3 regions of the Streptomyces sp. NBC_01508 genome follow, and region 1 is predicted to be linked to each of the others. Evidence: riboswitches for the same ligand, from Rfam matches in the RefSeq annotation. Region 1 holds a riboswitch; each other region holds the start of a gene.
What was found. Region 1 has a riboswitch for cyclic di-AMP ahead of OG700_RS24825 (transglycosylase family protein). Riboswitches for the same ligand answer to the same signal wherever they lie in the genome.
Positions count from the first base shown of each region.

Region 2: another riboswitch for cyclic di-AMP. It lies ahead of OG700_RS04360 (peptidoglycan DD-metalloendopeptidase family protein); the one in region 1 lies ahead of OG700_RS24825 (transglycosylase family protein).
Region 3: another riboswitch for cyclic di-AMP. It lies ahead of OG700_RS07870 (M23 family metallopeptidase); the one in region 1 lies ahead of OG700_RS24825 (transglycosylase family protein).

Region 1 covers NZ_CP109419.1:5,313,513-5,316,779, forward strand. The annotation lists gene OG700_RS24820 (transglycosylase family protein) at 128-1,057, shown strand; cyclic di-AMP (ydaO/yuaA leader) riboswitch at 1,315-1,491, shown strand; gene OG700_RS24825 (transglycosylase family protein) at 1,495-2,199, shown strand; gene eno (phosphopyruvate hydratase) at 2,559-3,267, shown strand, end outside.
Region 2 covers NZ_CP109419.1:940,983-944,249, forward strand. The annotation lists gene OG700_RS04355 (SGNH/GDSL hydrolase family protein) at 1-586, opposite strand, end outside; gene OG700_RS04360 (peptidoglycan DD-metalloendopeptidase family protein) at 764-1,717, opposite strand; cyclic di-AMP (ydaO/yuaA leader) riboswitch at 1,721-1,879, opposite strand; gene OG700_RS04365 (tyrosine-protein phosphatase) at 2,292-3,095, shown strand.
Region 3 covers NZ_CP109419.1:1,766,458-1,769,724, forward strand. The annotation lists gene OG700_RS07860 (GNAT family N-acetyltransferase) at 1-457, opposite strand, end outside; gene OG700_RS07865 (HPr family phosphocarrier protein) at 593-874, shown strand; gene OG700_RS07870 (M23 family metallopeptidase) at 955-1,776, opposite strand; cyclic di-AMP (ydaO/yuaA leader) riboswitch at 1,790-1,958, opposite strand; gene OG700_RS07875 (M16 family metallopeptidase) at 2,163-3,267, opposite strand, start outside.

The DNA.
Region 1 (3,267 bases):
CAGCCGTCACATCTTCAGGATTCAGGTTTCAGGCTCCAGCAGTCTCACGGAAGGCAACCGCATGCGCTCCGGGAACGGCCGGCACCGTCGGCCCCGTCAAGCCCCCGCCATTGTCGTCGCGGCAGGGGTGACAGGCTCGGCGATCGCCATCCCGCTGCTCGGCGCGACCAGCGCCAGTGCGGCAGACGCCGCCACCTGGGACCGGGTGGCCGACTGCGAGAGCGGCGGCATGTGGAGCGCCGACCTCGGTAACGGGTTCTACGGCGGACTCCAGATCTCCCAGGAGACCTGGAGCGACTTCGGCGGTACGGCGTACGCACCCACCGCCGACCAGGCCAGCCGCAGCCAGCAGATAGCCGTGGCGGAGAAGATCCTCGCCGCGCAGGGGCCGACCGCGTGGCCGACCTGCGCGCTGATCACGGGCCTCACAGCGGACGCCGGTACGGCTCCGGACGCCGGGGCCGCCGGTGATGCCACCCAGAAGCCCGAGACGCCCCCGGAGCCCGAGCCGACCGAGACGGCCGTCCTGCCCCCCGCTCCCGAGTCGGCGCCCCCCTCCGGTCAGTTCGGCCGGGACTCCGCCGCCGAGACGCCCAGCACGGAGCCCAGCACCGAGCCGGGCGCGGAATCCGGTACGGAGCCCAGTACCGGCCAGGGCAAGCACCGCGGCGACGCGGCGCCCGAGCCCGGCAAGTCCGCCGAGGCCGAGGCCGAGGCCGGCGCGGGTACCGGTAGCGGCGCCGACAGCCCCGACAGCCCCGACAGCCCCGACAGCTCGACCGAGGCGGGCAAGTCCGGCAAGGCGGACGAAGAGCGAGAAAGCGGTCGTCATGCCTCACGGGGTGACGGTTCCGCACGCGACGGCGACGCCGCGGACGCCGCCGACGACGACTCGTACACCGTCCGCTCCGGCGACAACCTGTGGGCCATCGCCGGCGAGCAGAAGGTGGAGGGTGGCTGGCCCGCGCTCTACGAGGCGAACCGCGAGGCCGTGGGCTCGGACGCCGACCTCATCCTGCCGGGCCAGAACCTCGATCTGACCGTAAATCAGGGGTAGTTAAGCGGTCTATGTCCGTATCTGGGCAAGTGAGACAAGCGTCTCTTCGCCTCAACTGGTGCGGGTCGCCCGGCGGCTCGCACCGTCTCCGCCCCGACCTGCGTAAACAGAGGTTTCCTCACGGCAAGATGGGCGAATCATCCCGGATGTTCCTTCTTTGAACATCCGGGATGTCTGTGTTTACGGTCTGAACCGCTCGCACCGCGGGCACCGTCGACCGTCACGCCGAATCCTGCCGTCGGTCGGGGGGAGTAGTCGTCGCGCAAGCGCCGAAGGCAGGAGCGGGGGACCCACAGGTAAGCGCCGGTCACAACGGCCGGCTCGGGGTGCAGCCGTGCGCAGGGGGACGTGAAGACGTTCCCTGGTCGCACGGCCGGGCAACTCACTTGGCCCGAACCCGACAGCTCACCTCGTAGGCGTCGGTGAGGAGATTTCGCATGCTGTTTTCCAGCAAGTCCGGCAAGGCCAAGCACCGCCGTCCGTCCAAGGCCGTCCGTTACGCCACGCTCGCCGGCATCACCGGTGCCGCTGTCGCGGCCCCGCTGATCGGCGCCACCTCCGCCTCCGCGGCCACCACCTCCGAGTGGGACACCGTCGCCCAGTGCGAGTCCGGCGGCAACTGGTCGATCAACACCGGCAACGGCTACTACGGCGGTCTCCAGTTCTCCGCCTCCACCTGGGCCGCCTTCGGTGGCAGCGCCTTCGCGTCCACCGCCGACCAGGCCTCGAAGTCCCAGCAGATACAGATCGCCGAGAAGGTCCTGGCGGGCCAGGGCAAGGGTGCCTGGCCGAGCTGTGGCGTCGGCCTGTCCAACGCCGCGAACGACGCCGGCTCGGACGACTCCGCCCAGCAGCAGGCCCCGCAGCAGCAGGCCCCGGCTCCGAAGGCCGCCCCCGAGGCGGCCCCGAAGCAGGAGTCCGCGCCGCGCGCCGAGCGGGAGCAGCCCGCTTCGCGCAGTGAGACGCGTGGTCCGGTCGAGAAGGGCGACGGCGAGTACAAGGTCAAGGGCGGCGACACGCTCTCCAAGATCGCCGAGGCCGAGAAGGTCGAAGGCGGCTGGGAGAAGCTCTTCGAGCTGAACAAGGACATCGTCGAGGACGCCGACGAGATCTTCCCGGGCCAGCAGCTCCACCTGAGCTGAGCCTCCCCGAACCCCGGACCCGGACCCGGACCCGGCTCCCACCCGAGCCGTGAGTCCTGACCTGAGTCCTGACCCTGAGCCCCGGCCCGGCGCGCCTTACTCCCCCCGGACGCGCCGGACCGGGGCCAGGGCCGGACCGGGTCAGGGCCGGGGCCTGTCCGCCGCCCAGGCCCGGAGGCGCCGCCCAGGCCCGGAGCGCGACCGCCGCACCAGTCTCAGGACATTCGTGGCGCACCCCGCATTCCGGACTCTTTTCGTCCCAGCGGGCGGGCATCGGCCGACCGGCACCCGGGAGCCGGTTAGGCTCATGCCGCAGGGCCAATGAGGCCCCGCACCAACGCGTCACATCCCAGAAGGAGATGCTCGTGCCGTCCATCGACGTCGTCGTAGCCCGGGAAATCCTTGACTCCCGAGGCAACCCAACGGTCGAGGTCGAGGTCGGCCTCGACGACGGCAGCACCGGCCGTGCTGCTGTTCCCTCCGGTGCGTCCACCGGCGCGTTCGAGGCCCTCGAACTCCGCGACGGTGACCAGAACCGCTACCAGGGCAAGGGTGTCGAGAAGGCCGTCCTCGCCGTCATCGAGCAGATCGGCCCGGAGCTCGTCGGCTACGACGCCACCGAGCAGCGCCTGATCGACCAGGCCATGTTCGACCTGGACGCCACGCCCGACAAGTCCTCGCTCGGCGCCAACGCCATCCTCGGTGTCTCGCTGGCCGTCGCCCACGCCGCCTCCGAGGCGTCCGACCTGCCGCTCTTCCGCTACCTCGGCGGCCCGAACGCGCACCTGCTGCCCGTTCCGATGATGAACATCCTCAACGGCGGGTCGCACGCCGACTCCAACGTGGACATCCAGGAGTTCATGATCGCGCCGATCGGCGCCGAGTCGTTCTCCGAGGCCCTGCGCTGGGGTGCCGAGGTCTACCACACGCTGAAGAAGGTCCTGAAGGAGAAGGGGCTCTCCACCGGCCTCGGCGACGAGGGCGGCTTCGCGCCGAACCTGGAGTCCAACCGCGCCGCGCTCGACCTGATCCTCGTGGCCATCAAGGAAGCCGGCTACGCCCCGGGCA
Region 2 (3,267 bases), 4.4 Mb from region 1:
GTGACAGGTGCAGGCGGTCGCCGTTCCAGGCGCGTCTGTCCTGGACGGATCTGAGCGACCACAGGTCCAGGACCGGGCAGTCGTAGCGGTCGGCGATGGAGCGGACGTGCGCGCTGAACGTGGCTATCTTGCCGCGCAGATGGCGCAGCACCGGCACGCCGCGGGTGTCGAACCCGGTGGGGACCATGACGGTGCCGACCGCGCTCGTCAGGTCGGCCAGCGCCCGTTCGAAGCGTTCGGCGACGTCGTCGGGGTCGCTGCCGGGCCGGATGATGTCGTTGCCGCCGGCGCAGAACGTGACCAGATCCGGGGCGAGTTCCTTGGCGCGCGGGATCTGCTCGGCCACGATCTGGTCGAGCAGCCGTCCCCGTACGGCGAGATTGGCGTACCGGAACGACCCGTGGTCGGGGTCGTCGACGGCCGCCCCGTCCGGTGTCCGGTCGGCGAGCAGCACGGCGAGCCGGTCCGCCCAGCCGACATGCATTCCGCCGGGCCCGGGATCGCCGACGCCTTCGGTGAAGCTGTCACCGATGGCGGCGTACGACCCGAAGGCGTTTCTGCTTCCTGTTCTCGAATCGTCAGCCACAACAGAGCATCTTTCACCCGTGTATGTGACCTACGCGACCGTAAGAAGGGGTTGACGCCGGTGAGAAACACCACCGGTAAAAATTCGTTCAAGCCGGAATAAGGGAATGGCCGTTGGCCGGCACGCGGGGTGCCGGCCAACGGCCATTTTCTCAGCTTCTCGGTGCGGTCGAACGGCTCAGATGGAGACGCCGTGCCCGCGCAGGTACGCCAGCGGGTCGACGTCCGAGCCGTAGCTGGGGCCGGTGCGGATCTCGAAGTGCAGGTGCGGGCCGGTGGAATTGCCGGTGGAACCGGAGAGGCCGATCCGGTCGCCGCCGCCGACGCTCTGGCCCGGCGAGACGGCGAGCGAGGAGAGGTGGGCGTACTGCGAGTACTGGCCGTCGTCGTGCTTGATGACGACCTCGTTGCCGTACGACCCGGCCCAGCCGGCCGAGACGACGGTGCCGGGGCCGACCGCCTTGACGGTGGTGCCCGACGCGGCCGAGAAGTCCACGCCGGTGTGGTAACCGCTGGACCAGCTGCCGCCGGCCGCGCGGTAGGCGGTGGAGGTGCCGCCGTCGACGGGCGCCGTGTAGCCGGTGCCGCTGCTCTGCGCCGCGGGCTGGTTCGCCGTGGTGTCGGCCTTCGGGGCGGGCTCGGCCGGAGCGGGCTTCGCGGGGGCCGGCTTCGCGGGGGCGGTCTTCTTCTTCGGGGTGGCCTCGGCCTTGCCCGCGGAGGACGCCGACTCGCCCTTGGCGCCGATGGTGAGCTTCAGGCCCGGGTGGATCAGCGACGGGTCGTCGCCGACGACCTCGCGGTTGTCCTCGTACAGCTTCTCCCAGCCGCCGCTGACCTTCTGGGTCTCGGCGATCTTGGCGAGGTAGTCGCCCGCGCTGACCGAGTACGTCTTGACGGTCTTGGCGGTGGCGGCCTGCTGGGCCGTCTGCGGCGCGGGGGCGGCGGGGGCGGTGTGCGCGACGGACACGGCGCGCTCCGGCGCCACGGACGGGACGGCGCTCCGCTCGGCGGCGTGGGCGCCCGTGGCACCGATGAGCGGTATCGCGATGGCGGCGCCACCCGTTCCGGCGGCGACGATTCCGCGCGTGATCGGGTTGGTCCTCGGACGACGGTGCTTACCCTTTGCGGGCATGTCGAATTTCCTCTCCGGCGCCTACGAGGTGAGCTGTCGGGTTCGGGCTGGAGATGCCCGGCCGCGCCGTGACGCGACTTCACCCCAAGCCGTCCGGATGTCCGGCCGGCGTACTACCTGGGTCCCCCGCTCCTGCCACACGTGGATGAGTGCTGGGTGGATGCGGATTCCGAACGGCGGCAGGATTCGGCGATCCGCTCGGATTGCGGTGACCGTAAGCCGGGTGGGCCGACCCGTACAAGCCGTCGTTTTCCGCCGGCAATCCGCCCTCGAATATCGCTCGGCCCGCGCGGTCACCCTGCGTGGATACGGATCTTCGAATTCCGTGCGCAGCCCCAATTCACCTCCCGGGTCCCGCCACACACCGTCACGGATATGATCTGGCTCACCAACGGTGGCCGATCTGCCCCCATATCCCCTCCTAAAAGGGCACGTGATGCGTAATCGCGCATTACGGACAGAAGCCTTATTCGCGAAGTGAATTCAGCGGGAACCGATGTCGTAAGGTCGGACCGCGACAGCGTCGGCGACGAGCGCCGACCGCAGACGCGGAGGAGCTCACGTGACGCACGAGGTGCCGCAGCAGGTCCCGCCGACCGAGCCCGAACTGGCCGGTGTACGCAACTTCCGCGACGTGGGCGGCCTGCCGACCGTCGACGGACGGCGCGTACGGTACGGCCGGCTCTTCCGCAGCGGCCATCTCGCGCACGCCACGGCCGAGGACACGGCCTTCCTCACGTCGCTGGGGCTGCACACGATCTTCGACTTCCGCAACGCGGCCGACCAGAAGCTCGACGGCCTGGACGTCGAACTGGCCGGCGTACGCCATGTGAACATTCCGCTCACCGACCCGGCCGACGGGACCGAGTTCTGGAAGATGGTCCGCGACGGCGATCTCGACCAGCTGCGGTCGATCCTCGACGACGGCAAGGGCGTGGCCCGGATGTCCGCCTCGTACCGCTCCATCGTGCTGGACCGCACCGCCGAGCACCGGCGCGTGCTGCACGCCCTGGCCGAGGAGAGCCTGCCCGCGCTGATGCACTGCGCGGCGGGCAAGGACAGGGCGGGGCTCTCCATTGCGGTGTCGCTGCTCGCCGTGGGCGTGGAGCGGGACGCGATCGAGGCGGACTATCTGAAGTCGAACGATCCGCACCGCCGCTACCAGGTACGCCGCAGCGACCCGACGCCCGGCGGGACTTCACCGGAGGTGATGGAGCTGCTGGCCCCGCTCTTCGACGCGCGTGCCGTGTATCTCGAAACGGCCTTCACGACGATGGAGGAGACGTGGGGCAGCGTCGACCGCTATCTCACGGACGGTCTGGGGCTGACGGACGAGACACGCGAGCGGCTGCGGGGCCGTCTCGTCGACGAGGGCTGACACCCGTACCCGCCCATCCTGCGACAGGGGACACAATGCGCGGCCCAGCGCTGTGACCGGAAGGATTCACCGGGTCCGCCCGGTGGGCCGGTTCGTCCTCGATCGCCGGACGGCTGCATGTGCAGCCCGTCCGGCGATCGAGGACAGGCGCGGCCCAAGAGCCGCGCAACCC
Region 3 (3,267 bases), 3.5 Mb from region 1:
CGGGCAGTACCTCCGCCGCGAAGCGCCGGATGCCGCGCTCGCGCGCCACGGCGGCGATGTGTTCGAGGAGCGCGGAGGCGATCCCGCGCCCCTGGTGCGCGTCCTGCACGAGGAAGGCGACCTCGGCCTCGTCGGCGGGGGCCGACGCGGGCATGCCCCGGCTGTCGATGCGGTCGTAGCGGACGGTGGCGACGAACTCGCCGCCGACGGTCACGGCGAGGCCCACCCGGTCCACGTAGTCGTGGTGGGTGAAGCGGTACACGTCCTTGTCGGAGAGCCGGGGGTAGGGCGCGAAGAAACGGTAGTACTTCGACTCGTCGGAGACCTGCTCGTAGAAGCTGACCAGCCGTTCGGCGTCGTCGGTGGTGATGGGCCGGACGCGTGCGGTGCCCCCGTCGCGCAGGACCACGTCTGCTTCCCAGTGAGCGGGGTACGCGTACTGCGACGGCGGCGTCATGGTTCAGAGCCTACGGCGCGCACACCGGTAGCGTCGGCTCCTGCGGCGGGGCAGGCTGGGGGTGCCTCATCGGCCCGCTCCGGGCCCCGTGGCACACTGGTCTAGACAACAAACTGTGACTTGAAGGGCAACACCATGGCTGAGCGCCGCGTCAACGTCGGCTGGGCCGAGGGCCTGCACGCCCGTCCCGCCTCCATCTTCGTCCGGGCGGCCACGGCCTCCGGCGTTCCGGTGACGATCGCCAAGTCCGACGGCAGCCCGGTCAACGCGGCGTCGATGCTCGCCGTGCTGGGCCTGGGCGCGCAGGGCGGCGACGAGATCGTCCTGACCTCCGACGCGGACGGCGCGGACGTCGCGCTCGACCGGCTGGCGAAGCTGGTCGCCGAGGGCCTGGACGAGCTGCCCGAGACCGTCTGACCGGGTATCCGGTACGCGGTACGTACGCCTACGTCGAAGGCCCCGGCATCCCGCGCCGGGGCCTTCGACGTGCGTAGCCGTCAGACGCCCACGCCGTGCGCGCGCAGATACGCGACCGGGTCGATGTCGGAGCCGTAATCCTCGCTCGTGCGCGCCTCGAAGTGCAGGTGCGGACCTGTGGAGTTGCCGGTCGAGCCCGCGACGCCGACCGGCGTGCCCGGGGCGACGCCCTGGCCGACTGAGACGCCGACCGAGGAAAGGTGTCCGTACTGGGTGTACGTGCCGTCGTTCATACGGATGACGACGTTGTTGCCGTACGCGCCGCCCCAGCCCGCCTCGACGACGGTGCCCGCGCCGACGGCCACGACCGAAGTGCCGGACGCGGCGCGGAAGTCGACGCCGGAGTGGCTGCCGGAGGACCAGAGTCCGCCGCCGGTCCGGTATCCGGTGGTGACGGGCGAGCCGGCGACCGGGAGCCGGTAGGCGTTGAGACGTTCGCGCTCGGCGGCGCGTGCCGCGCGTTCCTTGTCCTCGCGGATCTCCTTGGCGCGGGCCTCCGCCTTTCGCTTCGCCTCGGCCTCGGCGCGGGCGGCGGTCTCGGCCGCCGCCTTCGCCGCGGCGGCCTGCTGGGCGGCCAGGCGCTGCGCGTCGGCCTGGGCGTCGATCTCTGCGGCGAGCGAGTCGTCGATGACGATGGCGCGGACCGGGGTGGCCGGGCTGTCCGGAGCGGCCGGGGTGGTGTCCTCGGCGACGGCCGCCTCCAGGTCGGCGGCGAGCGCCGGGGAGCCGAGGGTGCCGATGACACCGGCCGCGGTGAGGGTCGCGACTCCGGCGATGTTCGCGCCTCGGCGCGTCATTCGGCCCGGGGCACGGTGCTTCCCGGTGGCACGGGTGAACGCCATGAAGTGGCTGGTCCTTTCCTTCCTTCTCGCCTACCGGGTTAGCTGACGGGTTCGGAGCAGGAAGGTCTCCTACGGGCTCCTTCGCGCACAGCGCGAAGGCCCCCGATTCACCCCAGGGACGCGTGCATTGGGTCCCCGGCTCCCCAGGCTCGCGCCTGACGGGGACTCGGCGATGGCTGTCCGGTGCCGCGGGCGCGGCGGGATCTGGCGGACAGCCGGACCGACGCTAAGGGGGTCATCTTTCAATCACCAAACGGACAGGCCCTTTTGTCGCGCATGCCACAGGGCATTCAGGCAACCTCCTGAAGAATGCGGACATAGCGGGAACCCCGGCGACTGGTTCGTCACCGGGGTTCCCCTTATCCGCATCGCGGGGCCGCGCCGTTTCAGCCGGTGACGACCTTCACCTCGCCGATGCCCAGGGCCTCGACCGGCTCCCGGATCACCGAGGCGTCCCCGACGAGCACCGTGACCAGCCGGTCGCCCGGGAAGGCGCTGACGACGGCGGCCGTCGCCTCGACCGTGCCGGTCTCGGCCAGGCGGGCGTACAGCTGGGCCTGGAAGTCGTCCGGGAGGTGCTGCTCGACCTGGTCGGCGAGCGTGTCGGCGACGGACGCGGCCGTCTCGTACTTCAGCGGCGCCACACCGACCAGATTCTGCACGGCCGTCTCGCGCTCGGCGTCCGTCAGACCCTCGGCCGCGAGCGTACGCAGCACCTTCCACAGGTCGTCCAGCGCGGGGCCGGTCGACTCGGTGTCCACGGAGCCGCTGATGGCGAGCATGGAGGCGCCCGTGCCGTGCGGGTCCGAGCGCAGCACCTGCGCGAAGGCCCGCACGCCGTACGTGTAGCCCTTCTCCTCGCGCAGCACCCGGTCGAGCCGGGAAGTGAGCGTGCCGCCCAGGCAGTATGTGCCGAGCACCTGCGCCGGCCAGACGCGGTCGTGCCGGTCGGGGCCGACGCGGCCGATCAGCAGCTGGGTCTGGACGGCTCCGGGCCGGTCCACGATCACCACACGGCCGGTGTCGTCGGCGGTCACCGGCGGCACGGGGCGCGGCTCGGAGGTGTCACCCGTCCAGTCGCCGAGGGTCTCGGCGAGCAGCGCGTCGACGTCGACGCCGGTGAGGTCGCCGACGATCACCGCCGTTGCGGTGGCGGGGCGGACATGCGCGTCGTAGAAGGCGCGGACGCCCTTCGCGTCGATGCGGCCGACGGTCTCCTCGGTGCCCTGGCGCGGGCGGGACATGCGCGAGGTCGCCGGGAACAGCTCCCTGGAGAGCTGCTTGGCCGCGCGGCGGGCCGGGTTGGCCTGCTCGTGCGGGATCTCGTCCAGCCGGTTCGTGACGAGCCGGCCGACCTCGCTCTCCGAGAACAGCGGCGCGCGCAGGGCGTCGGAGAGCAGACCGAGCGCCTTGGGCAGCCGGGAGACCGGGACCTCCAGGGAGACCCGGACGCCGGGGTGGTCGGCGTGCGCGTCGAGCGTGGCGCCGCAG